DNA from 4 places in the Exiguobacterium sp. SH31 genome. Region 1 is predicted to be linked to each of the others. Evidence: riboswitches for the same ligand, from Rfam matches in the RefSeq annotation. Region 1 holds a riboswitch; each other region holds the start of a gene.
What was found. A riboswitch is a leader RNA that binds a small molecule or an ion and turns the genes downstream of it on or off. The one in region 1 is predicted to bind S-adenosylmethionine.
Positions count from the first base shown of each region.

Region 2: linked by a shared signal. The riboswitch ahead of A6395_RS09850 (Na+/H+ antiporter NhaC family protein) and the one ahead of A6395_RS01240 (MetQ/NlpA family ABC transporter substrate-binding protein) in region 1 are both predicted to bind S-adenosylmethionine.
Region 3: linked by a shared signal. The riboswitch ahead of mtnK (S-methyl-5-thioribose kinase) and the one ahead of A6395_RS01240 (MetQ/NlpA family ABC transporter substrate-binding protein) in region 1 are both predicted to bind S-adenosylmethionine.
Region 4: linked by a shared signal. The riboswitch ahead of metK (methionine adenosyltransferase) and the one ahead of A6395_RS01240 (MetQ/NlpA family ABC transporter substrate-binding protein) in region 1 are both predicted to bind S-adenosylmethionine.

Region 1 covers NZ_LYTG01000007.1:6,374-13,791, reverse strand. Annotated here, with positions in the region: gene A6395_RS01250 (aminotransferase class I/II-fold pyridoxal phosphate-dependent enzyme) at 1-774, shown strand, start outside; gene A6395_RS01245 (iron-containing alcohol dehydrogenase family protein) at 771-1,787, shown strand; SAM riboswitch class I at 1,829-1,932, shown strand; gene A6395_RS01240 (MetQ/NlpA family ABC transporter substrate-binding protein) at 2,010-2,831, shown strand; gene A6395_RS01235 (methionine ABC transporter ATP-binding protein) at 2,841-3,875, shown strand; gene A6395_RS01230 (methionine ABC transporter permease) at 3,847-4,509, shown strand; gene A6395_RS01225 (Spx/MgsR family RNA polymerase-binding regulatory protein) at 4,540-4,935, opposite strand; gene A6395_RS01220 (DUF302 domain-containing protein) at 5,110-5,493, shown strand; gene A6395_RS01215 (hypothetical protein) at 5,598-6,899, shown strand; gene A6395_RS01210 (hypothetical protein) at 6,909-7,418, shown strand, end outside.
Region 2 covers NZ_LYTG01000067.1:20,978-28,395, forward strand. Annotated here, with positions in the region: gene ald (alanine dehydrogenase) at 1-154, opposite strand, end outside; gene A6395_RS09830 (PucR family transcriptional regulator) at 286-1,509, opposite strand; gene A6395_RS09835 (divergent PAP2 family protein) at 1,613-2,038, opposite strand; gene trhO (oxygen-dependent tRNA uridine(34) hydroxylase TrhO) at 2,156-3,097, opposite strand; gene A6395_RS09845 (TVP38/TMEM64 family protein) at 3,321-3,953, shown strand; gene A6395_RS09850 (Na+/H+ antiporter NhaC family protein) at 3,990-5,273, opposite strand; SAM riboswitch class I at 5,345-5,440, opposite strand; gene A6395_RS09855 (GGDEF domain-containing protein) at 5,539-7,218, opposite strand.
Region 3 covers NZ_LYTG01000041.1:46,137-53,554, forward strand. Annotated here, with positions in the region: gene A6395_RS06765 (threonine aldolase family protein) at 1-834, opposite strand, end outside; gene A6395_RS06770 (zinc-binding dehydrogenase) at 884-1,864, opposite strand; gene A6395_RS06775 (VOC family protein) at 1,867-2,247, opposite strand; gene A6395_RS06780 (winged helix-turn-helix transcriptional regulator) at 2,365-2,670, shown strand; gene A6395_RS06785 (VOC family protein) at 2,699-3,079, opposite strand; gene A6395_RS06790 (GNAT family N-acetyltransferase) at 3,159-3,641, shown strand; gene mtnA (S-methyl-5-thioribose-1-phosphate isomerase) at 3,750-4,784, opposite strand; gene mtnK (S-methyl-5-thioribose kinase) at 4,781-5,935, opposite strand; SAM riboswitch class I at 6,017-6,119, opposite strand; SAM riboswitch class I at 6,325-6,427, shown strand; gene A6395_RS06805 (2,3-diketo-5-methylthiopentyl-1-phosphate enolase) at 6,499-7,418, shown strand, end outside.
Region 4 covers NZ_LYTG01000023.1:50,970-58,387, reverse strand. Annotated here, with positions in the region: gene A6395_RS03455 (iron-containing alcohol dehydrogenase) at 1-814, shown strand, start outside; gene A6395_RS03450 (glucose-6-phosphate isomerase) at 921-2,273, shown strand; gene ytkD (RNA deprotection pyrophosphohydrolase) at 2,372-2,845, shown strand; gene A6395_RS03440 (alpha/beta hydrolase family protein) at 2,826-3,584, shown strand; gene pckA (phosphoenolpyruvate carboxykinase (ATP)) at 3,618-5,189, opposite strand; SAM riboswitch class I at 5,507-5,626, shown strand; gene metK (methionine adenosyltransferase) at 5,758-6,966, shown strand; partial or broken gene A6395_RS15660 (IS1182 family transposase) at 7,125-7,418, opposite strand, start outside.

The DNA.
Region 1 (7,418 bases):
GCACGTCTCGCCGGAGCGGTCGTCCACGACCTCGTCCTCCGGGAAGAGAACGGCTATCTTCCTGATTACGAGACGCTCGATCCGCAGGGGGCGCGACTCATGTATTTGAACTACCCGAGCAATCCGACCGGCGCCGTCGCGTCGCCCGCGTTCTTTGACGACACGGTCCGGTTCGCGAATAAGCATGACCTCATGGTCGTCCACGACTTCGCCTACGGCAGCATCGGTTTCGACGGTCACGTCCCGCCGAGCTTCCTGCAGGCGCCGGGTGCGAAAGACATCGGCATCGAGGTGTATACGATGTCGAAGGCGTTCAACATGTCCGGCTGGCGGGTCGCTTTCGCCGTCGGCAACCGCGACATCATCGAGGCGATCAACACGTACCAGGACCACGTCCATGTGAGCGTGTTCTCGGCCATCCAAGAGGCGGCCATCGCCGCGCTCGAGTCACCGCGTTCGCTCCGGGACGACTTGTCACGGTTGTATGAGGCCCGCCGCGACCGGCTCGTCGACGGGTTACGTCAGGCCGGATGGGACATCACGGCCCCGAGTGGCTCGTTCTTCGTCTGGGCGAAAGTGCCGGACGGGGACGCCAAATCGTTCTCCCATAAGCTGCTCCACGAGGCAGGGGTCGCCGTGACGCCGGGCTATTTCTTCGGCTCAGAAGGCGAGCGGTACGTCCGGTTCGGGCTCGTCTCCGCCGAGCCGAAGATCGACGAGGCCGTCGAGCGGATCGAGAAACTGTTTGCGACGTATGAAGAGGTCCGGGCATGATCCGCCAAGCCGTGCTCGAGTACGACCATGCGGATGACGCGCTCGAGCGGCTCGATGAATTGATCGATGGCCGTCGTGCTCACGTGCTGCGCGGACAGAACGGTTTTGACGTCGTCAAGCGCGTCCTGCCAGCGATCACTGCCTATCCGACATCGCTGTTCGGCGGCGAATGCACGGACGCTGAGGTCGAACGGCTCCGTTTGAAAAATGTGGACGTCCTCATTGCCATCGGTGGGGGTAAGCTCGTCGACACGGCGAAACTCGTCGCTTACCGGCAAGGTGTCCCGCTGATCGTCATCCCGACGCTCGCCTCGAACTGTGCCGCCTTCACGCCGCTCAGCGTCATCTATGACGAGCAAGGGGCATACGTCCGCTACGACGTGTTCCGCGTCGTCATCGAGCGGGTCATCGTCGACGCAAGGGTCGTGACCGACTCGCCGTACGACTACTTCCGGGCTGGCGTCATCGACACGGTCGCCAAGTTTTACGAGGCCCGCTATTTGAGCGGCGACAGTTCGCCTGACGCCGGCGTCAACACCGGTCTCGCCTTGGCCGAGCAATGCGGCCGGCTCGTCGAACTCGACTTGAGTGAGTCCAGTTTCACCGCGTATGGGCCAGAGACCCGGTTCGCGGTCGATCACATCCTCGCCGTCGGCGGCGCCGTCGGTGGTTTCGGGGACGCCGGGACACGCGTTGCCGTCGCCCACGCCGTTCACAACGCGCTCAGCCGCTTCGAGTCGACCCACCCGTTCTTACATGGCGACAAGGTCGGATTCGGCCTCCTTGTCCAAGAACGGTTGCGTGGCTCGTCTGACGCCCCATATTTAGAGGCGTGGCTCGCCAGGATCGGCGCGCCGACGTCACTTGAGACGCTCGGACTCGTGCCGGCCGACATACCGCAACTGGTCGACGCGGTCCGGGTCGAGACCGAGTTGCAACGTTCACCCGTAACGCTCGATATTGACTATTTGAAAATAATTTTTGAAAATTTAGTATTTTCTGTTTACAAATAAAAGAATTAAAAGTAAGATGATAACAATTAAATAAGACCGATAGCTTATCAAGAGTGGTGGAGGGACTGGCCCTATGAAACCCGGCAACCAGATCGTAATGATCATGGTGCTAATTCCAACAGACGAAACGTCTGGGAGATGAGCGTGTCCGACTGTCTTTGACTTGTCGTGCCCGCCACTCTTTATGAGTAGCGGGCTTTTATTTTGGAGGAGGAATCATTCATGAACATCAAACAGAAAACAGTACTCGCAGGAACATCTCTACTCGCGGCCATCGCCTTGTCGGCGTGCGGCCAATCGGACGCGAGCGAATCGCTCAGCACAGAAGCCCTCACGATCGGCGTGACGGGTGGGCCGCACCAGCAGATCGCCGAGAAAGTAAAAGAACTCGCGGCCGAGGATGGCCTCGAGCTCGACATCAAGGTGTTCAACGACTACAACACGCCGAACACCGCACTCGACGAAGGCAGTCTCGACGTGAACAGTTACCAGACGCTGTCGTTCCTCGAGCTGCAGAAGGCGGACAAAGGCTATAAGATCGACGACGTGTTCAAGACGGTCGCTTTCCCGATGGGGCTCTATTCGGACAAGCTGACGGACATCAAGGAGTTGAAGGAGGGCGATAAAGTCGCCGTCCCGAACGACCCGGCGAACGAACTTCGGGCGCTGCGCCTGTATGAGACGGCCGGACTCATCACCTTGAAAGAAGGATTGACGGACAAGGCGACGAAACGTGACATCGCCGAGAACCCGCTCAACCTCGAATTCATCGAGCTCGAGGCGTCACAGCTCCCGACCCAGCTCCCGGAAGTCGCGCTCGCGGCCATCAACACGAACTTCGCGATGGGTGCCGGCCTATCGATCAATGAGGACGCGTTGTTCCATGAAGACACGGTCGACAACCCGTACCCGAACTACGTCGTCGTCCGTACCGACAACAAAGACGATGAAGTCGTCGAGACACTCAAATCTTACTACCACTCGGACGAGGTCCGGACGTTCATCGAAGAGACGTTCGACGGCTCGATCGTCCCGGCGTTTTAAGGAGGCACTATGATCGCACTCAAACAGATCTCAAAAACGTTCACGGTGAACAAAGGGACCGTCACGGCACTCGACGACGTCTCGCTGACGATTGAAAAAGGTGAGATCTTCGGCATCATCGGACGGAGCGGCGCCGGCAAGAGCACGCTAATCCGCATGATCAATCTGCTCGAACGGCCGACGTCAGGTCAAGTCGAGATCGAGGGACAAGACATCACGACGCTCGACAAAAAAGGGTTATCAAAGCTCCGTCACCGCATCGGGATGATCTTCCAGCACTATAACCTGCTGAAGACGGCGACCGTCGAAGACAACGTCGCCATCCCGCTCCGCCTAGAAGGACTCGATAAACGCTCGATCAGCGAGCGGGTCGACAAGTATCTCAATATCGTCGGACTGACCGATCACCGTAAACATTACCCGGAGCAACTCTCCGGCGGCCAGAAACAGCGCGTCGCCATCGCCCGGGCCTTGGCGCACGAGCCGGACATCCTGCTCAGTGACGAGGCGACGAGCGCGCTCGACCCGGAGACGACCGAGTCGATCCTCGATCTGTTGCTCGAGATCAACCGCGAGCTCGGTCTGACGATTTTCTTGATCACCCATGAGATGGAAGTCATCGAGCGCATCTGTGACCGGGTCGCCGTCATCGACGCCGGCAAGATCGTCGAAGAAGGCGACGTCCTCGACGTCTTCTCGGACCCGCAGCATCCGACGACGCGCCGCTTCTTGAAAGCGAACCTCGACGTCCCGAAAGAAGTCGTCGACGTGTTGAGCTCGCACGGGACGCTCGTCAACTTGTCGTTCATCGGTCACCAGACCGAACAGGCCGTCCTCGCCGAGCTGACGAAACGGTTCGGCCTGCTGCCGAACATCATCGGGGGCGGGATCAAAAAGCTGAAAGGCGGTCTCGTCGGCAACTTGCTCGTCCATCTCGACGGGGACCGGGCACAGACCGACCAAGCCGTCCGCTACCTTGAAGCGAGCGGCGTCAAAGTAAAGGAGGTGACGAACCATGCTGCAGTTTTGGGAAAATTGGGGTGACTTGATTTGGACGGGCACGATCCAGACGCTGACGATGACCGGCATCGCGCTCGTCATCTCGACACTGATCGGCTTGCCGCTCGGGACGCTCCTCGTCTTGACGCGGCCGAATGGACGGCTCGCGAACCGTTACTTTTACGGGGCATTGTCGAGCGTGATCAACGTCGTCCGCTCGATCCCGTTCATCATTCTGCTATTCTTCATCTTGCCGTTCACCCGTTTCATCATGGGGACGACGATCGGCGTCCAAGGCGTGCTGTTGCCGCTCATCGTCTTCACGGCGCCATACATCGCCCGTTTGATGGAGTCGGCACTGCTCGAAGTCGATCGCGGCGTCGTCGAGGCGTACGAGGCGATGGGCATCTCGACGCGTAAGATCATCTGGTACGTATTGATCCGTGAGGCGCGGTCGTCGATCGTGCTCGGTCTGACGATCGCGACGATCGGTCTGATCGGTGCGACGGCGATGGCGGGTCTCGTCGGTGCGGGCGGACTCGGAGATATCGCCTATCAGTACGGGCATCTCCGGTTCGAGCCGGAAGTCATGTACGTGACGATCTTCGTCTTGATCCTGCTCGTGCAGTCGATCCAATCGTTCGGCAACCGCTTGGCGGCCCGGCTAAAGAAAGCCTGACAAAAGAGCGTCGCAAAATTTGCGGCGCTCTTACTGTTTGTCTAATAGTCGTTTCAAGTCGGCGATCCGGTTATGCCGGGGGATGAACGTCCGGATCTCTTTCTCGCTGAACCCGATCTGGATCCGGTTGTCATCGACGACGATCGGACTCTTCAAGATCTGCGGATGCGTCGCGACAAAACTGTACAGTTCGCGGAGCGACATCTCGTCGAGCTGGTCGGCCGCTTGTTTGTAGACACTTTTTTGGACAGACAAGAGATCGGTCGTCCCGTTTTCGGTGAGCCGGAGCATCTCCTTGAACTCGGTGAACGACATTCCTTGGTCGGTCAATTTCTTCTCGATGAACGGGATATTCTGTTCGCGTAACCAATCGAGCGTCTTGCGGGAAGAACTGCAGCTTGTATGCGTGAATACGGTGACCGTCACGACAACCACTTCTCCTTTTCCTAAGGTTGGATTACTTTATTGTCTCTCGATTATACGGGTTCGGCGTAGAATATGTTTCAAATCACATATACTTTTTTCGAAATCGTCGGAACGATTCGTTTCAAGCGAGTTCGGGTACATGACGAGAGAGACAACAAACAAGGAGGGGCTTACATGTTTGATTATACGGTGAAGACGGATCAGTCGGTCGAAGCAGTGGTCGAGAAGTTGAAAGCGACGCTCAAGGACGAAGCGTTCGGCGTGCTGTGGGATTTCGACTTGAGTGATACGCTCAAAGAGAAAGGTGAAGCCATCGACGGGGACTATCGTATCCTCGAAGTGTGCAACCCGAAAGAGGCCAAGAAAGTCATCACGGCGCACCGTGAGGGCGGCTACTTCCTGCCGTGCAAGCTCGCCGTCTTCACGAAAGACGGGGCGACCCACGTCGGCATGCCGAAACCGACGAAACTGATCGAATTGATCGAGGACGAGTCGCTCCAGTCCATCGCACTGGATGTCGAGACGAGACTGACACGCGCCATCGATAACAGCATCTAATCGATTCATCGCACCCGTCCAATTTCATGGGCGGGTTTTTCATACCCTCTCCAAAGTAATATAATGGTAAAATTGGAGATAATAAAATTCAAGGGGCGGATAATTTGAAAAAGTTAGTCGGTTTACTTGTAATATCCACGAGCTTGTTGGCCGGGTGTGGTGAAGAGAAACAAGACGTCGTGAACTTGTCGTATGTCGACGCCCATTGGACCGTCAGCAAATACTCACTAGAACAACCAGTGGTGCTCGAATCGGCCGGTGAGACGCTCGCGGCCTGCACTGGGGACTTGACGACCGAGTTGAAGGGCGACCTGACTGTGTTCGATACGGTCGTGGCGAGCCGCCATCCGATGACGGACACGGGTTGGGAATATGGATTTAAAGCCGTGACATACATACAAGGGGACGAAAATTATGCGATGTGTCGGGATATGGCCTCACCACATTATTCAGTGGAAATGGTCGATGCATTCCCGGAGTTCGTCGATTTGACTGCGGGTCATTCGATTCGGCACTATCCGTCTGTCCGTCCAGCAGACGAAGCCGCTCGCCTCGCCGTGCAAAATGCTGATGAATTGACAGAGGCCGGGAATGAAATCGAGCCGTTTCCCGATACGGTCATGGCGTTTTCTCCTGCGATCCACGGAGAGATCGAATTGACCGTCGGGGATCGGCCGAGCCAATTCCCTTTGTTCGCGTTCGAACCGATGATGGCGGATGTAGAAGATGTCAAATTAGCCATTGGCTATGATTCGCGTGACGCCAAACCATACGTGTTATTACTACTTGCTGACCTTTACGTTTCGGTCAGTCCGTTACATACAATCAATGATCCAACGAAAGAAGAACCGACGTATGACGACCTCGTCGTCAAGAGACTCCCGCTTGACACGGAACTCGTGCCGAATAAGACCTATCCGTTATATGAGTTCAGTTACACCCGCGACGGAGAAGCGGTGACCGAGACAGCAAGCATCACATATCGTGCCGCAAAGCTGTTGTCCACTGATGAACGAAAGACGCTCGAGACACATCCTAACGAGGAGTATATGCCGATTGTGACCGGGCCGCTCGTGTATCTCCATCAGGAACCGTTTGACAACGAATCGACAGTATCCTATCCCGCTGTGTTGCGTGCGGCCGGCAACGAGATGGATGATCTGATTCAAGCAATCGATTCCGCCGAGCCGACGAAACGTGTAGGCGATCAGGGCGACTATCCGCTTCTAACGATCGTCGACGGGCTCAAAGGTCAGGAATTCAAGGTGACTTATAAACAGCGATCGAAGAAACTGGATATCTACGTGACGGACCAATCTACTGAGGAAACGTATAAACTGACGAGCGAAGGGGCGGAGACGTTCTTGTCCTACTTCCCCGACTTGAAGAAGAAACCGAAGAATTGAGGTGAACTGATGAAAAAGTTCGGATTAGGAATCTGTCTATCGCTATTCGTTTTGGCTGCAGGATGTGCCCGGGACCAAGAAGTAGTCCGATATGATGTTGTCGAGGCCCATTGGACGGCAGAGCACATCACACATGACCTTGAAGTGCAGGCAATCAAGGCCAAGGACATGTTGACCTATTGTGAACAAGGCGAGTTACTCAACGATATCGAAGAGGACCATCTATCCTTGCTTGGCGTGACGTTTGCAAGCCGAATGCCTTTCACTGAGCCCGATACTGAAACATACGCCTTCAATGAGACATCGTTCGTCGAAGGTGATGCCGTTTACGCGCTGTGTAAGTCGGACCACGTTGAGGGATATCGGGCGGTCAAGCTGGATGCAAGACCGGAGTTTTTGAAAGACGAGACCGCACGCGAGATCTCGTTGCTACCTAGCGTAGTAAGCGGGACAGAAGAAATTCGGGAAAGGTTATCACGGGAAGAAGCGATCCATCCTTACGGGCAAGACCTCACCATT
Region 2 (7,418 bases), on a different contig from region 1:
CGATGTACTCCATATTCGTGAAGCCGCTCCCGATGCCGGCTCCCGTCTCGACGAGCACCTCGTGTCCGAGTTCCGTCAAGACTGATGCACCCATCGGCGTCAACGCGACGCGGTTTTCGTTATTTTTAATCTCTTTCAATACCCCGATTTTCATGTGTAGTTCCCCTTTCTATCTGCTGACACAATTTGTTCACACCTCTAGTATAGACCCAAGTGAAATCGCTGTCTTTAGCATGGATTCTAAAAGCGACAACCCCCACTTTGTGATTTTTCACAAAGTGGGGGTCAGTCGTCTTGACGATATTGTCCGGCCTTGATCGCTAAATAAATAGCGGCCCGTTCCGGGAGCGAGACTTGGGTGATGCTCGTCAGTTCTTCGATCCGTCGAATCCGATACAAGACCGTGTTTGGATGGATATGGAGGTGGGCGGCGACTCGTTTGACGTTCCCTTCAAAATAGAAATACCATTCAAGCGTCGTCACGAGTTCGGTGCGGTGGACTTGGTCATACGCCTGCAACCGTTCGATCGTCGGGTGCGTCTCGAGGCGCAGGCCGATTCGTCGGGACAAATCGGGGACGAGTTGATAGATGCCAATTTGCTCGAACGCCCGGGCACTAGCGAGCTCGAACGGGAACTTCCGGCGTAGCGATGTGACCCGTCTTGCTTCCTCGGTCGCGGCATAGAGCGTATCGCTTTCGAAGAAACGCCCGCTAATCCCGAGGCGAGGTTCGGCGTCAGTGAACTTGTCTTGAAGTTGGGTCTCAAAGCGATCGGCCCACTGGAGGAGGGCGGCCTCTTCTTCAGACAGCTCGGACTTCATATAATGCCAGACGAGCAGTTGTTGGCCGTCGATAGCGTGGAGGACGACCTCGATCGCTTCTTGTGTCGCAAGCGCATAAAATAACCGCTCAGCAAATTGCGGAGTGATCGGCTGCAAGCAGTCGATGATTGTCAGGCGACTCGCAACGGCGATCGGGGCAAGTTCGTTCAAGCGCTCCCGATGTGCGGAAGCAAGGTATGGCGAAGCGAGCACTTCTAAAAAGAAACGCTCGAGTTCGGCATCGATGCGACGTTCGTGCATGGCGATCGTCATGAGCAGTTTCTTGGCGATACTTGCCCCTTCCTTCAAGACGGTGAGCTCCTGCTCGGAGAAAGGGGTCGTCCGGGCCAGACTCCAAATGTAGCCGAGCACATCTTCTTGCTGCTTGATGACGACGGCGGCGCGCTCGCCTAGACCGATGGCCATCCGGGCTGGGATGACGACAGGCTCGTCTCGGTCGATCAGCTCTTGCAGGATACCGCTTTCCCATAAATCCTCGATGACGGCTTCCGGGACGCGACGGCCGATGATGGTCGCGATTCTAGCCGGGTCGGTCGAGTCGGGATGCGTGCTATAGGCGAGTAGCTGATGGTGGCGATTTTCGATCGTGATCGGTGCGCGGATCGCTTGCCCGATCGCTTCGGCGAGCGTGTCGAGTGATTCATATGATTTCTGTAAAAAAGGCATGTCGATTCCTCCTCTTTATCACTATACCGTCTCTGTTGTGAAAGTTCACAAAAAGATGGACAGTTTTTGAGAGGGGACCGACATGCCTGGACATGTGTATCGTTTACATTGGGAAAAATAGTCCGACGACGAGGCCGAGCAATGCGCCGACGATGACTTGGTACGGTGTATGGCCGACGAGTTCGTTCAAGATTGGCGTGTCGTGCTTGATCCCTTTAAAATAGTCGTTCAATAGACGGGCTTGGAAACCAACGGCTTGACGGACGCCGGTCGCGTCGTACATGACGATCGTCGCGAACGTGAGCGCGAGGGCGAACATGCTTGAGTCGAGGCCTTCAGCCCGGCCGATCGCGGTCGCGAGCGCGACGACGGTCGAGGTATGGGAGCTTGGCATTCCGCCTGAGGCGAACATGATTTCAAGTTCAAAGTCACGTGTTCGAATGAGTTCGGTCACAAGTTTGGCCGCCTGGGCGATAAACCAGGCCAGTATTGCGGCGAGTAACGGTTCGTTAAAGAGCAATTCAGTCACTTCCTGTCTGACAATAGTATCTACACTATACCCGATTCCATGCCGCGCTAGACGTAAAGTTTCTGTCAAAAATAGCGTCGCGGGCAAATGCCCGCGACGCTATTCGGTCGATTTTTGTTACCCGACGACGCCTTCAGTCTCTTGAAGTTGTTCCGCAATATTCTCGATGATATAGCGGTTGCGTGGATGCTCCTGACACTCTTTCGAGCATGAACGCATCTGTTTGGGTTCACACTCTTCACAACAGAAGTGTTGGGCATTGCACTCCGGGTTGGCACAATTAACGTAACGGACCGTCTTCGTTCCACAGTGCATGCACGTTGAAACGACTGACGGATTGACCGTGTTGACTGGGACGTTGATGCGCTCGTCAAAGACGTAAAGCTCGCCGTCCCAGTTTTCCCCTTGTGTTGCTTCGTCTTTGCCGTACATGGCGACGCCGCCTTTTAAGTGGAAAATGTTGTCGTGACCTTGGTCACGCATATATGCGGTAAATTTCTCGCAACGGACGCCTCCGGTACAGTACGTGAGAAGTGTTTTCCCTTCGTAGAGGTCTTTGTTCTCCTCAAGCCAATCTGGCATGTAACGAGAAGCCTCTACGTCGATTTTGATCGCATTTTTGAAATGGCCAAGATCGTACTCGTAGTTGTTACGAACGTCGAGGATGACGACATCGTCGCGATTCATCATCTCTTTCCATTCTGCCGGTTCGAGATACGCACCGTGTTGTTTCGGCACGTCGAACTCACCATCAAAGCGCCACGTCACGAGCTCTTGTTTGTGACGGACAAAAATTTTCTTGAAAGCATGCTCTTCGACTTCATCGATTTTGAACTCGATGTCGCTGAAGTATGGATCGGCTTTCAAATCGTTCATGTACTGTTCGGTTTGTTCCCAAGTGCCCGAGCACGTTCCGTTGATTCCTTCGGAAGAAATCAAGATACGCCCTTTGATCCCGAGGTCTTTACAGTACTTGAGGTGTTGTTGTGTTAGTGTTTCTGGGTCTTCGATGTTGACGTACTTATAGTACAGCAAGACCCGCATTGGTTTTGTTTCCATGTTATTGCTCCCCTGTGTTCAGTTTTTTGCAGGAAAACGAACGTTGGGTTGTGTCGTTCGACGAATGAACTTGCCTGCAACCACAAGTCCATTATTATATGATAGATATCACAGTGAAATTTCGCAAATACTTTTTATTTTTTTTTGAGGAGAGCAGGGAGATGCGTCCTCTTGAACGAATTCGGGTAAAAGGTAGTAACGAAAGCCGAAGGTGGAAACTGAAATGCTCACATCACTCCAACAATATATATTGAACATCATTGAATGGCTCCAAGGACTGCCGGGAGGTCCTTGGGCTGGACTCGGGGCCCCGTTCCTGGAAGCGATTTTCCCGTTTCTCCCGCTCGTCTTGATCATCTCGGCGAACGCGGCCACGTATGGCTTCTGGCTCGGTGTGCTCTTATCGTGGATCGGCAGCTTGGCAGGGACACTCCTCGTGTTCGCCGCCGTCCGTTACGTGTTCCGCAAACCGATGACGCGTTGGCTCGAAAAACATAAACAGGGTGTCTATTGGCTCGATCGCATCAACCATATGAGTCCAATCTCGCTCGGATTCTTATATTCGTTGCCGTTCATCCCGGTCAGTTTGATCACGTACTTACTCGCCTTGATTCAAATGCCGCTCCGGACGTTCGTATTGGCGGCCGGATTCGGGAAACTGCTCGTCGTCATCATCTTCTCGGTCATCGGTGATCAGTGGCAAGAGTTCATCCAAAGCCCGTTCCGCTTGTCGATGCTCGGCTTGCTCTTGCTCGTATTGTGGGCGATTAGCCGGGGTCTCGAAGAACTTCTCAAACGGCGCGCCTTCAAAAAACGGAACGAAGAGCTCAAACGTAAACGTGAAGCGAGAACATAAAAATCCTCGAAGGCGGCCGCCTTCGAGGATTTTTGCTCAGTTGGTTTTTTTGAAACGTGGGAAGTTGAAGACGATCGCCAAACCTCCGCAAATGAACAGGAGGAACGGATAGAACATATACGGGACGAGGGCGGGTGACGCCGTGTTCGTCAACTCGGCGGCGATGAGGAGCTGCGCCCCGTAAGGCAGAAGTCCTTGTACCCCGCACGAGAAGATGTCGAGTACGCTCGCTGACTTTTTCCGTTCGATGTCATACGTATCGGCGATATTCGCGGCAAGCGGGCCTGCTACGAGAATCGAGATCGTATTGTTCGCCGTCGCGACGTTCGTCGCACTGACGAGCCCGGCGATGCTCCATTCCGCACCAGCCCGGCGTTCAATCCGTGACGTGAGTGCGTCTCGTAAATAGGTGAGTCCACCGTTATATGAGATGAGCCCGACGAGTCCGCCCATGAATAACGTCAAGAGCGAAATCTCGGCCATCCCCATCATGCCGTCGGCCATCGCCGTGACGTAAGTCGTGACGGCCAAGCTTCCGTCAATCAGCCCGATGATGCCAGCGAGCGCGATGCCGCCGAGCAAAACGAGGATGACGTTCAGTCCGGTCAAGGCGAGGGCGATGACGGCGAGATACGGAATCAATTTGTACCATTCGAACGCGGCCACTTCAATCGTCGATTCTCCGCTTGAGAGAACGGCTAACAGGACAGTCGTGATGATTGCGGCCGGGAGCACGATCCAAAAGTTGGTCCGGAACTTGTCGCGCATGTTCGTCCGTTGTGTCCTTACGGCAGCGATTGTCGTATCCGAGATGAACGACAAGTTGTCTCCGAACATTGCCCCGCCGACAACGGCCGCGGCCGCGATTGCGATATTGACCCCGCTCTCTTGATGGATGCCGAGCGCGATCGGGGCAAGCGCGGCAATCGTACCGGTCGATGTGCCCATCGCCATCGAGATGAAAGCAGCGATGACGAACAGTCCACTCAGTAAGAGTGACGGTGGCAGGAACGTCAAGGCCGCATTGACCGTCGCGTCAATCGCACCGATTGCACCGGCGACGCTCGAGAACGCGCCGGCGAGCAGGAAGATGAATATCATGATCAAGATGCCTGGATTACCGGCGCCTTGTGCGATACGCTCGACGGTCTGAGTGACGCTTCCTTTCGTCATCATCGCAGCGACAATTAAAGCGATCAACGCCGCGATCAGTACCGGAAACTTGTAAAAGTCGCCATAATAAATACCTGCTCCGATGAAGAAGACGAGGAAGACGAGCAAAGGCAAGAGTGCCCATTTGTTAGCTGTTGGTTGTTCCAATTGATTCACCTCATTTAATAGAATAGAAAAAAAGAGCCTTCCGAAAAAGGCTCTCTCTGTAAGAGACACCCTTTTCATCTTTCGAGCAGAACGCTCGCTGGATTTGGCACAGGTTACCCGCTGCCGAGACATCTAAGGGCCAGTCCCTCCGTCTCTCTTGATAAAAAGTCGTCATGATGTAGTTGTTAGACACGTTTCCTAACGTACCTGTTTCAAATCGGGTTGTCAACAGAAATCCCCCTGCGCCAGTGGACGCGGGGGGAAGTCATGTCGTCAAAAAGTTGTAATGGGCGACGCGGTTACGACCGGCGTACTTACCGCCGACGTAAAGGGCCCGGTCAGCGTTACGGATCGTATCGTCAAGCCGTTTGTCGCCGAACGCTTGAATCGTATCGACACCGATCGAGGCGGTCACGGGAATATCGACCCCATCGACACGGAACGGCTTATCTTCAATCTTCTGCCGAATCCGTTCGGCGATATCGACGGCTTGGTCGACGTCGCAATGATTGAGCAGCAATATGAACTCCTCGCCCCCGTAACGGGCCGCAAAGTCATCGGTCCGGAGCACTTGCCGAATTCGCCGCCCGAACTCTTGGAGCACGCTGTCTCCGACTTGGTGACCGTGCGTGTCATTAATTTTTTTAAAGAAGTCAATGTCGAGCATCGCGACCGAGATCGGGTACATCGAACCGTCCGAGATTTGTTGAATCCCATACTCGTAGAACGCGCGCGCGTTGGCGAGCAGCGTCAAGCTATCGGTGCGGCTTTCCGTGTATAGGCGGTCGCGTTCGTGGCACCGGCTGATCGTTCGGTTGAATGATTTCAACAATTTTACCATCTCGTTTTGAATGATGGGCGGATAGCCATAGACGTGTTCACCGATCATGACGATGCGTGTGCGGATCCCGTCAATCTCTTCTGACTGGACCGAGATGAAGCTGTGGTAGTCGTCATGAAACGCATCTGACAACGCTGCGTCCCATTCGAAACGCATCTCATAATCGACAGACTTGGCGTGTGGATGGCGCGCATCCATCAAGTCGAAGACGAGCGGACGGTCGATTGGCTGTCGCGTCAACAAATCGAAATAGAGCGTTCGGTCGAACAGGACGAACTCGACAAACCCTTTATCATATTGGTTGAGGCGCTCACATTGACTCAAGAACACTTCAATCGCCTGAGCCTCGCTTTGAGACAGGGAGACTGCCTCTTTCGCTTCATCGTACTGTTCGATCAATGACTTGAACGCGTCCTGGCGCCCTTTTTGAATCATCAACCGCTTAATAAAGAACGTGAGGGCGGCCGCGATGCTACTGACGACGAGCAAGTTCGTCTCACGGAAGAACGACGCGGCAAAGATGAAGACGAAACTGACGATATACGTGTAAAAAGCGATACTCAGAAAATCTCGGACCGGAATATCGACGCGGAACCACCAGCCGACTTGATATTTTTGGACAATCGTGTTCAAGATGATGGCGCTGATCAGACCGAGGAGCGGGACGAACGAATCCTGCGAATAGAAGCCAAGACCGGTCTCACCGCCGAGTGCCAAGTAAACACTTGCCGGGATGGCGATTTCTAAAAATGACGTGATCGCGTTCCACGGATAAGTGAACCGGAAGCGGCGGAGCGCGACGCGCGGTTTTAAGTTGGCGAACTGAAAGACGAGGAGTCCAATTTGGTTGACGAGGAGCGCCGTCTCAAAATCAAAGAATAAAAAGATGATGAGGACGATGCTTTCTGAAAACGTGAAATAGACGCCTTTCCGTTCAATCGAGTCCATTTGGAAAATGATGACGAGCAACGCGATCAAGATGAACGGAAGCGGCTCGATCGCCGGAACATCAAGGACACCGGTTGTAAACAAAGTGATGGTCAGTAAAACGATCAAACTCCAAATGCTCCAACCGAGGACGGACATCTTGCGAAAATGATTCATAGTTCCCTCCTGTGTGGGAAAAGTCTTCTCATATGTATGGTAGGAGATTCGGCACGGTTGCGCCCGAGTCCTGCCTATTCATCATAATGGCTGAATTCTAGCATTGAGTCTACATCAAATATCCTCTATAATGAAGTTGCTTTTCAACCACATAGACGAAAGTCGATGAAAAAGAGAGTAACGATCGTTTAGTCAACAAA
Region 3 (7,418 bases), on a different contig from region 1:
CGTCCAGACACCGTCGAGCGCATTGAACCGGGTTGCGAGCGCTTTGGCATGTTCGTAGTACGTTCCCATTCGGTCTTTCCTGAGCTCATAGTAGTAGTCGGCCGGGATGATGTACGGGTATAAGCCGATCAAGTCGCCGCCATAGCGCCGTTTCCAGATTCTTGCCTCGTCACAGAACGCTTTCGGTCCGCCCAAAATCGCCCCGGCGACACCGCCGATCCCTTTGTAGAACGAGACGTAGACGCTGTCGAACAAGGCGCATACTTCTTCGGCCGTCTTCTCATAATATGGTAATGTCTCGAACAGGCGGGCCCCATCGAGATGCAGATGAATCCCCCGCTCCCGGCAGTGCCGGCTGATCGCTTCAAGCTCATCAAACGGCGGCAAATAGCCGCCGAGCTCACGTTGCGGCAACTCGACCAACAGGCAAGCGACGTCCGGTAACGCCTTCACTTCTTCAAGCGTCATCAATCGGTCCTTATCCCCGATCAAAATCGGCTCGAGGTGATGCAGCTGTCTCAACCCGTCTTGTTCATGAATCTCCAAGTGACAGAGCGGGTGATAGGCGACGCTTCGATTCCCTGTCTCGTCCGACCAGATGCGTAAGGCGATCTGTTGTGCCATCGTGCCGCTCGGAAAGAAGACAGCGGCTTCCGTCCCGAGCCGCGTGGCGAGCTTTTGTTCAAATTGTTCGATGACCTCGCCCGTCCCATAATGGTCGCTCGTTTGCTCCGGGTCGGCTTGCTCAAACGCGCGCTGTAAGACGCCGACGTTCCGTTTCCCGTGCCCGCTCAGTTGATGCGTCGTCTGTTGATACGATGTCCGTAAATCCATGTCATCCCCTCCAAAAGAAGCCCCCTGTCACGAGACAAGAGGCCAAGATTTAGTCGCGTACGCGGACGATCAACTTGCCTCGTACTTTCCGCGTCTGAAGCTGTTCGAGTCCGTCTTTCAAGCGGTCGAACGGCAATACGTCGGTGACGAGGTCGTTCAGTTCACCCGTTTCGAGCAGTTTCATCAACTCCTCGGCCATATACGCCAAGTTGCGAATCGCGCGCTCGTCTTCGCTCGCATGGGCCGCACCGAGGGCGACTTCATGGATCGATGGTGACAGCGTGAACCCTTTCATGTTCGACATATCAGGCGGACCGGCAATATGAGTGAGCTGTCCGCTGAACGCGAGGCGATCGAGATCGGCTGTTGCCACGTCACGGCCGACCGTGTTCAAAATCAGATCGACACCACGGCCGTCCGTCAGTTCCATGATGCGTTCGGTCACGTCCTCGACGTTGTAGTCGATTGCGACGTCGGCACCGAGTGATGTGACCCAATCAAAGTTTTCCGGCGACGCCGTCGTGAATACTTTGAGCCCAAGCTTTTTCGCGAGCTGAATCGCGTAGCCGCCGACCCCGCCCGCTCCGGCGTGGACGAGAATCGTCTCTTTGTCGCGCGTGTTCAGCTTCTGCATGACCGCTTCATACGCCGTCATGCCGGCACAAAGGATGGCTGCTGCCGCTTCGTCGCTCACGTCTTGCGGTACGACGGCACAAGCACGCGCGTCGACGATAGCGTACTCGGCGAAACCTCCGTTGTTCGCAAGACTCGTATGGACGGCGACGCGGGAGCCGGTGATGATGTTCGCGATGCTCGAGCCGACTTCGACGACTTCGCCGACGAGGTCGACGCCGAGGATGTGCGGGTATGCCCAGTTCGGGTTGCCGTTCGTGCCGACTTTATAGTCGACCGGGTTCAAGGCGACCGCTTCGACTTTGATGAGCAGTTCGCCCGCTCCCGGGGTCGGTCGTTCGATGTCCCCGAGGTTCATATTTTCTAAGCCAGGTTGTTCAAGTAGCCATGCTTTCATGATTAGTATGCTCCTTCCGAATATGTCAGTTCATACGAATGCGAGTAGATCTCGACGAGCCCTTCGATGTCTGGGTCTTGGACGCAATAGTGGAAGATGCCTGTTTTCCAAAACTCAAAATTATTCTCCGGTTTCTCGTTGTTCGGGAACTCGAACAGCTCGATGCCGATTTTGTCACCGGTCGACATGTGGGCGATGCGGAACTTGCCCCAGCCCGGGCCGAACACTTCGGTGCACATGACGCCGATCGGTGAGTCATCCTCAACGACGTCCGACGGTTTCATGATCGTATACCAGCCCATCACGTCTTCATAAAACTTCACTGCTTCCGTCACACTGGGGACTGATAGCCCGATATGTGAGAATGTACGTGGATAAGTCAAATTGATCCGCTCCTTTTTGGTTGCTCATTTGGGTCGATAACGATAAGATACCTTCATCGTAGCAAGAAAAAAAGTACGCACATTGAAGTAACTACCCGAAAGCGAGGCGAACTGAACATGACGACCCCGTTCCCCGTCAACAAGGCGCTCGACATCATCGGCGGTAAATGGCGTCCACAAGTGTACTGCACGCTCGAGACCGGCCCGCGCCGCTTCTCGGAGATTCAGCGCGCCATCCCCGATGTCAGCCGCAAAGTGTTGACCGACCAACTGCGCGAACTCGAACAGCTCGGCATGGTCCGACGCGACGACTATTCGACCGACAAACAGCTCCACGTCGAATACTCCCTCACCGAGGAGGCGTTTAGCCTGCAACCAGCGATGAAGGCGCTCTGCTCTTGGGGCGAAACCCGAGACGAATAAGCCCTCGCCAAGTCCGGCGAGGGTTTTGTCATGACGCGAATAGACTGATGAGGTTCCCGTCTGGGTCGACGACGATGGCGTAACGTTGTCCCCAAAACGCGTCCCACGGCTCACGATGAATCACGTATCCTTGTTTGAAGATAGCTTCAAACAGTGTATCGAGCGCTTCACGGCTGTCGCACAGGAAAGCGAGCTCGACCCGATGCCCCGATGCCGGTTTCCATTCCCCATACACCGACTCCGCGACCTCGACTGTGTCAAAGGCGAGCCGGACGCCGCCTTCGTCAACTTCAACGTGCGCTTCCCCGTTCATTGATACTGGAATCGACAGGCCGAGCAGCCGATAGAAGTCGAGCGCGCGCTTCATATCCTCGACGACGATGCCGACCATATCTAGTTTGATTCCCATGTGGTCACCTCACTTCTTGAATTGATGGTACTATCGAAAGTGTAGCACCTATCTATCCTTTTGAAACGAGGAAATCACTATGACGTATAAGTTCGCTTTGATGACACAAGCGCAGGCAGAAACGATTGCTTTCACCTGGCATTACGATGGAGAGTATGCTTTTTACGATATGGAGGCTGACGAAGACGACTTGGCCGAGTTTTTAGACACCGAACAACGAGGGCAATCGGTATTCGCCATCACGAACGATGGCGAACTGGTCGGTTTCGTTAGCGTGCATCAAACAGACGCCGATACGATTGACCTCGGTTTAGGCATGAAGCCAGGTCTGACCGGAAACGGGACCGGACGAGCGTTCGTCACCTCGATTCTTGCTTTCGTCGAAGCCAAGTTCGACCCAAATCGTATCACCTTGTCGGTTGCCACGTTCAACGGGCGGGCGATTCGCGTGTATGAAGCTTGCGGGTTTCGACAAGTGGCTTCATTTCAACAAGACACGAACGGGAGTACGTTCGACTTCATCGCATTAGAACGCAAAAAGCGCCCTCAGGATAGATTCTGAGGGCGCTTTTGCTGCCCGGTGCCTTTGTCGACTAAGTAAATCTGGCCATTCCCGTCTCATACCAAGACGGTCACACTTCATCGTTCGGGCAAGCACGGAGCTGCTGTTTCACACGTGAACCGTTCCCCCTACATGGTGTGTGATCGCTGCTTCATTCGGCTCGAACACGCCCGCTTCGGTGATGAGTCCGGTGATCAGTTCAGGCGGTGTGACGTCAAACGCCGGGTTAAAGACGGTGATCCCGACCGGCGCCGTCGGTTGTCCGCCGATATGGGTCACTTCTAGCGCGCTCCGCTCCTCGATTTGAATCACATCGTCCGCCGTCAAATCGAACGTCGAATGCGGGGCCGCGACGTAAAACGGGATCCCGTAATGTTTAGCCAGGACGGCGAGCTGAAGCGTGCCGATCTTATTGGCGACGTGACCCGTCCGTGTGATGCGGTCAGCGCCGACGATGATGGCGTCGACCCCTTTCGCCTGAATCGTCCAAGCGGCCATATTGTCGGTGATGAGCGTGACATCGATGTCGGCCTGGTCGAGCTCCCAGACGGTCAGGCGTGCCCCTTGGAGGAGCGGCCGCGTCTCACAAGCGAAGACGTTAAACGCGATACCTCGCTCTTTCCCGACGTAAAACGGAGCGAGCGCAGTCCCGTAACGCGACGTCGCGATCGCCCCGGCGTTACAGATTGTTAAGACGTTCCCCCCTGCTGGCAGCACCGTGAGCGCATGCTCCCCGATGGCCCGATACGTGTCGACGTCTCGCTCGAACAGCGCGATGGCCCGATGTTTGATGTCGGTCGCGATCCTTTCAAAGTCGACGCCGACGTTCAGCCCGAGAAGTGACTCGATCACGTTTTGCAGATTGACCGCCGTCGGTCGCGTCGCGATCAATCGACGGCCGACGAGGTCGAGCCGGCGTGTGAAGTCCGGGTCATCCTGGAGGCGGACCGCTTCTTTCGCGAGCACGAATGCGCCGAAATAGGCGATGGCCGGCGCGCCTCGGACTTGTAACGTCTCGATGGCGTGCTCCGCCTGTTCGAGCGTCGCGATCGTCACGTACCGCTCCTCATGCGGCAGTAACGTTTGGTCTAAAATGACGAGCTCGTCCCGGGACGGTTCGAAGCGAATGTTTTGGACTGTCATACGCGTACCCCCGCTAACAGCGTCACTAATTCATCGATTGTCCGGACATCGTGGCGCTGTTTAATGAGCGTCGTGCCGAGCGTGAGCGCTTCCCGTTTCCGCTCGAGCCGGACCGTTTCCGGTAACGTCTCGAGGTCATTGACTCCGGCGAGACCGATGGTGCGGCGAATCAGTTCGCATCCGGCGTAGCCAATCGTGTCACTAAAGATGGTTTGAAGTAGTTCATCGACGAACCCGTCCGTGTTGAACGGTTCGACCGCCGTCTCAAACTTCGTCCGGAACGTCTTCTCAAACGTCTCCCATACCGTCAATACGTCGGTGAACCGCTCGAACCGTTTGAGTGGGTCATGGAACGTCGATAGCGTCAAATGGGCGACGATTTGCCCGATGTCAAAGCCGAACGGTCCGTAAAAAGCGAACTCTGGATCGATGACTTTCGTCTCTTGTTGCGTCGCGAAGATGCTGCCTGTATGTAAGTCCCCGTGCAAGAGCGCGTCGTGTTTCGTGACGAAACCGACTTTCAGTTTCGTGACCTCCACTTTCAATTTCTGGTCACGCCAAAGCGCTTCGACGTCCTGACGGAGCGCGGTTTCGATGTTGTTCGATTCGGCATCTTTGTACGGATCGATGAAGATCAGTTTTTCAGTGATGTCGCACAGTTCCGGGTTGTAATAATCCCGTTCTTTCCGCTTCTTCTCAATCGGGCCGGCCGCATAGTCTGACGTCTCAAACAACGTCTGTCCTAAAAACTCACCGATGTGACGGGCGAGTTCAGGATACGTTTTCCCTTCCAAATAGCCCGTCCGGACGATATCAAAGTCAGACAAGTCTTCTAAAATCGTGTAGGCGAGCGTCCGGTCACTGCCGAGAACGACCGGGACGAAACGCGGGACGACACTGGCGAATTCGCGCAACGCGAGCTGCTCGATCCACGCCCGTTCAAGTGTGAGCGGCCAACTCTCGCCGACGACTTTCGCATACGGTAGCGCCTGCTTGACGATGAGGCTCGTTTCGCCTTGACGGATGCGGAAGACGAGGTTCAAGTTGCCGTCCCCGATCTCCTCACAATGCGCGATGCCCCCATCTTCGAGTAACCCTAACGTTCTGACGTGCTCGACGACTGTCTGTTCTGTAAATGGTTGATAAGCCATGTCTGTTTCCCCTTTCGGTATATTCCCCACAAAAAAAGCCCCTTTCTCCGCGAGAAAGAGGCACAGCCGTAACGGTTGTTCCTCTCATCTGTCAGACGTATGTCTGGTGGATGTAGCACCGTGCCTACTGGTCGGTTGCTGCGGCGTCATCGGGCCAATTCCCTCTGCCAACTCGCGATAAGAGTGTCGTATTCGATTGTGTGAACTTGTTGTGATGAATATTACGGACTCGACCCCACCTTTGTCAACGGCAATTTGCTGGAGCAACGGTCACTTTTTTTATGCATATATGGTAACAACGAACTCAAACTTTTTTTCTCAAAAAAAGGAATTGACGAACCGGATATTGTGTGACAAAATTCAATTAAATTTCACAACTTCAAAATACATTCTTATCAAGAGCAGACGGAGGGGACAAGCCCGATGATGTCGCAGCAACCGACCCGATTGGGCACGGTGCTAATTCTTGCAGCGTAAGCTGAGAGATAAGAGTTCATTTTTTTATGATGACCTCTTGCCTCGGCATGGGGTCATTTTTTGTTTGACCGGAAGGAGGAACGAACATGAGTATTACTGCCACATATGAAATCAGCCGGACGGACCGCGTCGCGACTGTCGCCGAGAAAATCGCCCTCGAACTGACTGTCGGCACGTGGACGGAACTGCCTCACCTAGAGCAAGAACAATTAAAGGCGTATCGGGGCGAGGTCGTCTCAACGACGCATACGGAAACGACGAGCCGCTTCACAATCCGTTATCCGCTCCATAACGTCACGCCCGACTTCTCATCCATCTTGACGACGACGTTCGGGAAATTATCGCTCGATGACTCGGTACGCTTGATCGACTTAACGTTACCCGAAACGCTTGCATCTGAATTCCCTGGAGCAAAGTTCGGTGTTCAAGGCGTTCGTGAGTTGCTCGACGTACATGATCGCCCGCTCGTCATGAGCATCTTTAAAGGGATCATCGGCCGTGATTTACGCTTCTTAGAACAGCAACTTCGAGACCAGCTCGCCGGCGGCATCGACATCGTCAAAGATGATGAAATCCTATACGACAACCCGCTCACTCCGTCGCTTGAACGAGCTAAAATCGGAGCGGCCGTCATCCAAGAACAGTTCGAAACGACCGGGAAACGTTCGCTCTATGCCATCACGCTCAGCGGCCCGGTGTTCGGGCTGCGTGACCAAGCGCTCCGCTTGATCGAGGCGGGCGCGACGGCACTGTTGTTCAACGTCTATACATACGGGCTCGACACACTCCGCGAACTCGCAAGCGATCCAACAATTAACGTCCCGATTTTGGCGCACCCGGCGTTCGCCGGCGCCTTGACCAGCTCGATCAGCCACTCGCTCTTGCTCGGAAAATTGATCCGCCTCGCGGGGGCCGACTTGACGCTGTTCCCGTCCCCATACGGTTCACTTGCGACACCGCCTGATGAGGCGTTCGCGATTCGGGATGGCAGTGCTCGGCCGCACTG
Region 4 (7,418 bases), on a different contig from region 1:
CGCATGGGACATCGTCCTCCGTGACCATATCCCGACTGAAGCGGTACCGTTCGGAACGGTTCTCACGCTCGCGGCGACAGGTTCTGAGATGAACTCCGGTTCGGTCATCACGAACTGGGAGACGCAAGAGAAATATGGTTGGGGCCACCCGCTCGTCTATCCGACGTTCTCGATCCTCGACCCGCGCTATACTGTGTCGGTGCCGAAAGACCAAACGATCTATGGCATCGTCGACATGATGAGCCATTGTTTCGAGCAGTACTTCCACCCGAACCACGCTCCGGTTCAAGAGCGGATGACTGAAGGCGTCTTGAAAGCGGTCGTCGAGTCGGCACCGAAGCTCGTCGACGACTTAGAGAACGTCGACTTGCGTGCCATCATCTTGTTCGCAGGCACGATCGCCTTGAACGGGGTCTTGCAGATGGGCGCTTCTGGCGACTGGGCGTCGCACAACATCGAGCACGCCGTTTCGGCTGTCCATGACATCCCGCACGCAGGCGGCCTCGCCATCCTCTTCCCACGCTGGATGGAGCACGTCCTTGAAGAAGACAACGCGGCACGGTTCGCACGACTCGGGACAGAAGTGTTCGACGTCGAACCGGGTGCGACAGACCTTGAGACGGCAAAGCGTACGATTACAGCGGTTCGTGCTTTCTTCGACCAACTTGGTGCGCCAAGTTCACTCCGTGACTATGAGATCGACGAATCGACGTTTGAGGCGATCCTTGATTCAGCGATGAAACGTGGAGCGTTCGGACGTTTCCGTACACTCGAACGCGAAGACGTGGCTGCGATTCTTGAATTGAGCAAATAAGGCGATTTGATGCCTATTTTGCAATAATGATTGAACGAATCCGTCGTTTCCGTTTATGATGAGTCATGTATGGCTCTTAGATGAGCGATTTAAAGGAGGAAATGCCATGTCAACAGTACGTTTCGATTATTCTAACGCCCTGTCTTTCGTCGGGGAACACGAAGTCGATCAAATGCAAGAAACGGTGAAAGCACTCCATTCGGTCATCCACGACCGGAGCGGTGCCGGCAGCGATTTTCTAGGCTGGGTCGACCTTCCAACGAATTTTGATACGGATGAGTTCGCACGCATCAAAGCGGCCGCTGAACGAATCCGCGACAACTCGGACGTCCTCGTCGTCGTCGGAATCGGTGGGTCGTATCTCGGCGCTCGTGCAGCCATCGAGATGCTGCAACATTCATTCTTCAACGTATTGTCAAAAGAGGAGCGTAACGCCCCGCAAGTCTTCTTCGCGGGCCACAACATCTCGTCAACGTACATGACGGAGTTGCTTCAAGTACTCGAAGGCAAAGAAGTCTCAGTCAACGTCATCTCAAAATCGGGAACGACGACAGAGCCGGCAATTGCTTTCCGTGTCCTCAAGCAGTTCATGGAAGAGAAGTACGGCCAAGATGGCGCACGCGAGCGCATTTATGCGACGACAGACCGTGCCCGTGGCGCTTTGAAGACGCTCGCTGATGCAGAAGGTTACGAGACGTTCGTCATTCCGGACGATGTCGGTGGACGGTTCTCTGTCCTCACACCAGTCGGTTTGCTTCCAATCGCGGCGGCAGGCATCGATATCGATGCCCTCATGGAAGGTGCGCGAGACGCGGAAAATGCCTACAGTTCACCTGAACTTTCAGAGAACGAGGCGTATCAGTACGCGGTCGTCCGTAACGCCATGTATGCGAAAGGTAAATCAATCGAACTTCTCGTCAACTACGAGCCGGCACTCCACTACGTATCAGAGTGGTGGAAACAGCTTTACGGCGAGTCGGAAGGCAAAGACAACAAAGGGATCTTCCCGGCGGCTGTTGACTTCTCGACTGACCTCCACTCGATGGGACAATACATCCAAGAAGGTCGCCGCGACTTGTTCGAGACGGTCATCCGTGTCACGAACGTCCGTCACGCGTTGAACGTCCCGGAAGACGCACAAGACCTCGACGGCTTGAACTTCCTTGCCGGTGAGACGATTCAATTCGTCAACGACAAGGCGGCAGAAGGAACGCTCCTCGCCCACACGGACGGAAACGTGCCGAACCTCGTCGTCGAATTGCCAGAGATGACGCCATATCATCTCGGATACTTGTTCTACTTCTTCGAGAAGGCGTGCGCGATGAGCGGCTACATTCTCGGAGTCAACCCGTTCAACCAGCCAGGTGTTGAAGCATATAAAGCGAACATGTTCGCGTTGCTTGGAAAACCAGGTTATGAAGAACAAAAAGCTGAGCTTGAAAAGCGCTTAAACCAATGATTTGTTGTAGGTCCGCCTCGGCGGGCCTATTTTTTTGTTTGAAACTAGCGTGAGACAAGGTAAAGTGAGAGTAGACACGGGAAAGAAAGGGATGGACTATGTTGACATTCACGGACTACTATCACAATAAAGTCGAGTTGAGCTTCGAGCACTATCCGTTTTCGGATACGCCGCTGCACGTCTGGGTCGTCGCCCGCTATGCGGACAAATGGGTGCTCACGAAGCACAAGCAGCGCGGACTCGAATTTCCGGGAGGGAAAGTCGAACCCGGCGAACACGAGGACGACGCGGCGATTCGGGAAGTGTACGAGGAGACGGGAGGCGTCGTCAAGACACTCCATTATTTAGGGCAGTACCGGGTGCTCGGGCGTGGCGACACCGTCATCAAAAATATTTATTTTGCGGAGATCGAGCGGTTCGAGGATCATCCGGCCGTCGATGAGACCGACGGGGCCGTCTTGTTGGACACGTTACCGACGAACCTGCTCCGTAACGGCCGCTACAGTTTCATGATGAAAGATAAAGTGTTGCCCGAGACGATGAAAGTACTCCATGACAAAAAGTTGGTTTGATCGCGTCGACGTCCTGCCTCCTTATGCGGGATATCCCGTGCATCGAGGTTGGTACGAGACGAGTGACGGGGAAGAAGTCGTCGCCTACACGATCACGCCAAAACGTCCGAACGGCCAGGTGCTGTTTTATTTACGAGGCGGCACTGGGAGGATCGGTGACGTCCGGTTGCCTCGGCTGATGCAGTTCGCGGCGAAAGGGTTCCATGTCGTGGCGCCGGTCTATCGCGGGAACCACGGAGGGACCGGGAAAGAGGATTTCGGAGGCGCCGATTTAGAGGACGTCGTGTCTCTGTATGACCGCGTTAGCCGGACGCACCAGACGATCCACGCCCTCGGCTTTTCCCGTGGCGGCATGATGGCGTTGTCGCTCGCATCAAAACGTCCCGTCACGTCGGTTACATCGTGGGCGGGTGTGACGAATTTGGAGTGGACGTATGAAGAACAGCGTTCGATGCGGAAGATGTTGCGCCGGATGACCGGGGGGGACCCGGAGACGGTCCATGAGGCGTATGTCGAACGGTCTCCGCTCTTCAAAGACTGGCAGGCGCCGACGCTACTCATCCATGGGACGGACGACGAGCAAGTCCGGCTTCGTCATGCGACCGCCCTCGCTGACAAGATCGGTTCGCAAGCAGAGCTTTGGATCTTGCCGTTCGCCCATCAGCTCCCGTTCTGGGAAAAGTGGAAGACGACGGACCGAGCGATGGATTGGATGTTGGCGCTTGCGACAAAAAAATGACTAGTACCCGAGCGGGGTACTAGTCATTTTGAGTTAAAAGACGATTGGCCCGGCCGCGATGACTTTCTCACTCGCTTTCGTGAATCGTTTAAAGTTTTGTTGGAACTTCAAGGCGAGCGCTCGCGCTTCGACATCGTAATGAGCGGCATCTTTCCAAGTGTCACGTGGGTTGAGCACGTCTTGTGGGACGCCGTCGATATGGACCGGGATGTCGACGTTGAAGATGTCGTGCTTCACAGTGTCGACGTCACGCAATTGACCGTTGATCGCGGCGTTCACCATGGCCCGTGTGTAGCTGAGCTTCATACGCGAACCTTCACCGTAAGCTCCGCCGGTCCAACCCGTGTTGACGAGATAGACGTCGACGTTATGCTGTTCGATCAACTTGCCGAGCATGTCGGCGTATCGTTCCGGGGCGAGCGGCAAGAACGGTGAGCCGAAGCAAGTCGAGAACGTTGCTTGTGGCTCGGTCACGCCGCGCTCCGTCCCGGCTAGTTTTGACGTGTAGCCTGATAGGAAGTGATACATCGCTTGCTCTTTCGTCAACTTGCTGATCGGCGGGAGCACCCCGTAAGCATCGGCCGTCAAGAAGACGATCGTGTTCGGGTGGCCGGCCCGTGAAGGGAGCATCGCGTTATCGATAAATTGAATCGGGTAAGCTGCTCGCGTGTTCTCGGTGAGCGAGATGTTTTTGTAGTCTGCTGAGCGGTCTTCGTTCAAGACGACGTTTTCAATCAACGAGCCGAAACGGATGGCGTCATAAATTTGCGGCTCGTTCTCACGCGATAAGTTGATTGTCTTGGCGTAGCAACCGCCTTCGATGTTGAAGATGCCGTCTGGTGACCAACCGTGTTCATCGTCACCGATGAGATGACGTTCCGTATCGGCCGAAAGCGTTGTCTTGCCCGTTCCCGATAGTCCGAAAAAGAGCGCCGTCTCCCCGGCGTCCGAGACGTTAGCCGAGCAATGCATCGACAAGACGTGCTGTTCAGGTAATAGGAAGTTCATGACCGAGAAGATTGATTTTTTGATTTCGCCGCCGTATTCTGTTCCCCCGATCAGAATGGTACGCTTGGCGAACGAAACGAGGATAAACGTCTCTGAGTTCGTCCCGTCAACTGTTGGGTCGGCTTTGTAGCTCGGCGCATAAATGACCGTGAACGGGTCAAACGCACCGGCTGTCGGCCACTCACGCAAGAACAACTGCTTCGCGAACAAGCTGTGCCATGCGTACTCGGTGATGGCGCGTACCGGTAACGTGTAGTGCTCATCTGCTCCAGCCGAAGCTTCGAGATAATACAGCTTCTGTTTCGTCTCGAGATGGGTGAGGACTTTGTCGAGAAGAGCGGTAAATTTTTCTTCTGCGATCGGCTGATTGACCGGACCCCAATCTACTAACGAGTTGCTGACTTCATCTTGGACGACGAATTTGTCTTTCGGTGACCGCCCTGTGAATTTCCCTGTACTGACCGATAAAGCCCCGTCTTTCGTCAGTACGCCTTCACCGTTACGAATGGCTTCTTCCACCAATTCTGGAACGGTTAAGTTCCGTAATACATCGGCACCCTTAATTAATTCTTCGATTTTCAGGAGCGTAGTCGCCATCCTGAATCCCACCTTTCCCCTAAATAGATGTGGATGAAATCCGCATACTTCCGCGTTTAATTAGTATGACATTTTTATTATATGTGACACACTAATCAAAAACAAGCATTTCTTTACCCTTTAAAGTAAGCGCTTTCTTACAAGGACATTCTAACATATTCTGTATAAGCGGGGAGTGAAAAAACGGAAACCGTCAAAAAAATGTTTGATATTTCACAAACATAAATGATTTCCGTGATTACGAAGAAATTTACAAATTAAGCAGATACGCTTGACAGAACGGTATGGCATTTATATGATGGTGTTCGTAACGGATACTCTTATTCTGAGCGGTGGAGGGAACAAGGCCCTACGAAGCCCAGCAACCGTCCGATCCTGTAGTCTTTTTCGGAAAAGGTGCTATCCTGAAGCGAAGCGACAGCTTCGAACGATAAGAGGGTAAGGAAGAACGATTCAACCTTTCCCATTGAACGTGGCGAAAGGTTTTTTTCATTACCGTCCCAAAGCAACGCGTAAGGGGAACGAGTACCGTCCACACATCACCCTTATTAATAGGAGGTTTTTCGAAATGTCAAACTTGAACCGTCGACTTTTCACTTCGGAGTCCGTCACTGAAGGACATCCGGATAAAATTTGTGACCAAATCTCAGATGCGATTTTGGATGCAATTTTGGCTGAAGATCCAAACGCCCGCGTTGCGGCTGAGACGTCTGTCACGACAGGTCTCGTGCTCGTAGCTGGTGAAATCACGACATCGACTTACGTGGATATCCCGAAAGTTGTACGTGAAACTGTTCGTGAGATCGGCTACACGCGTGCCAAATATGGTTTTGACGCTGAGACTTGTGCTGTACTCACAGCAATCGACGAGCAGTCGGCAGACATCGCCCTCGGTGTCGACCAAGCGCTCGAAGCTCGTGAAGGTCAAATGACTGACGAAGAGATCGATGCGATCGGTGCCGGTGACCAAGGCCTCATGTTCGGTTATGCAACGAACGAGACACCTGAACTCATGCCGCTCCCGATCTCACTTGCTCACAAATTGTCACGTCGCTTGGCAGAAGTTCGCAAAAACGGAACGCTCGCTTACCTTCGTCCAGACGGTAAGACACAAGTAACTGTCGAATACGACCAAGACAACAACCCGGTCCGTATCGATACGATCGTCATCTCGACACAACATGCAGAAGACATCACGCTCGAGCAAATCCAAGCGGACCTTAAAGAACACGTGATCGAAGCAGTCATCCCGGCTGAACTCATCGACGCCGAGACAAAATACTTCATCAACCCGACTGGCCGTTTCGTCATCGGTGGACCACAAGGTGATGCAGGTCTCACAGGACGTAAAATCATCGTCGACACATACGGTGGATACGCTCGCCACGGCGGTGGTGCGTTCTCAGGTAAAGATCCTACCAAAGTTGACCGTTCGGCAGCATACGCGGCCCGCTACGTGGCGAAAAACCTCGTGGCAGCTGGACTTGCTGACAAAGCGGAAGTTCAACTTGCATACGCGATCGGTGTCGCACACCCGGTTTCAATCGCGGTGGACACGTTCGGCACTGGTAAATTGAGCGAGACTGAACTCGTTGAACTCATCCGTGAGAACTTCGACCTTCGTCCGGCCGGCATCATCAAGATGCTCGACCTTCGTCGCCCGATCTACAGACAGACAGCAGCTTACGGACACTTTGGCCGCACAGACGTTGAACTCCCATGGGAGCAGACGGACAAAGCGGCAGTTCTTGAAGAAGGCGCAAAACGTTTCGCATAAGCAATAAAAAAACGACCTTTCGCGAGAAAGGTCGTCAGGCTGTTGACGAACCAAATCGCCCATCGCGATTTGGTTCGTCTCTTTTTGTGTTCATCGAGCTCGAGGCGCTCTGCCCGGCATAAAATTGAAGAAATGCTATGTAGACGGTCTTTTTCGGCCAACAGGTTGGCCAATTTCTTCATGTTTTGTGCGGTGGCTGCCACCAGGTTGGCGCACTGGACCTTCTCGGTCCCCCGGTAGAACGTGAAGCGGAGCCCGTGAAGCTCTTTCGCATCGGCGAACGAGCGCTCCACGGTCTGCGGCCGGAGACGATAGAGGTATCGTCCGGATTCGGACAGACGGTTCCGGTTCACCAATTCGCGATAGGTTTCATCAAGATGACGGGTGATGACGCGCCGGTGGGCACGATTGGACGTACACTTCTCGAGAAGCGGGCAGTTCTTACAGACGGC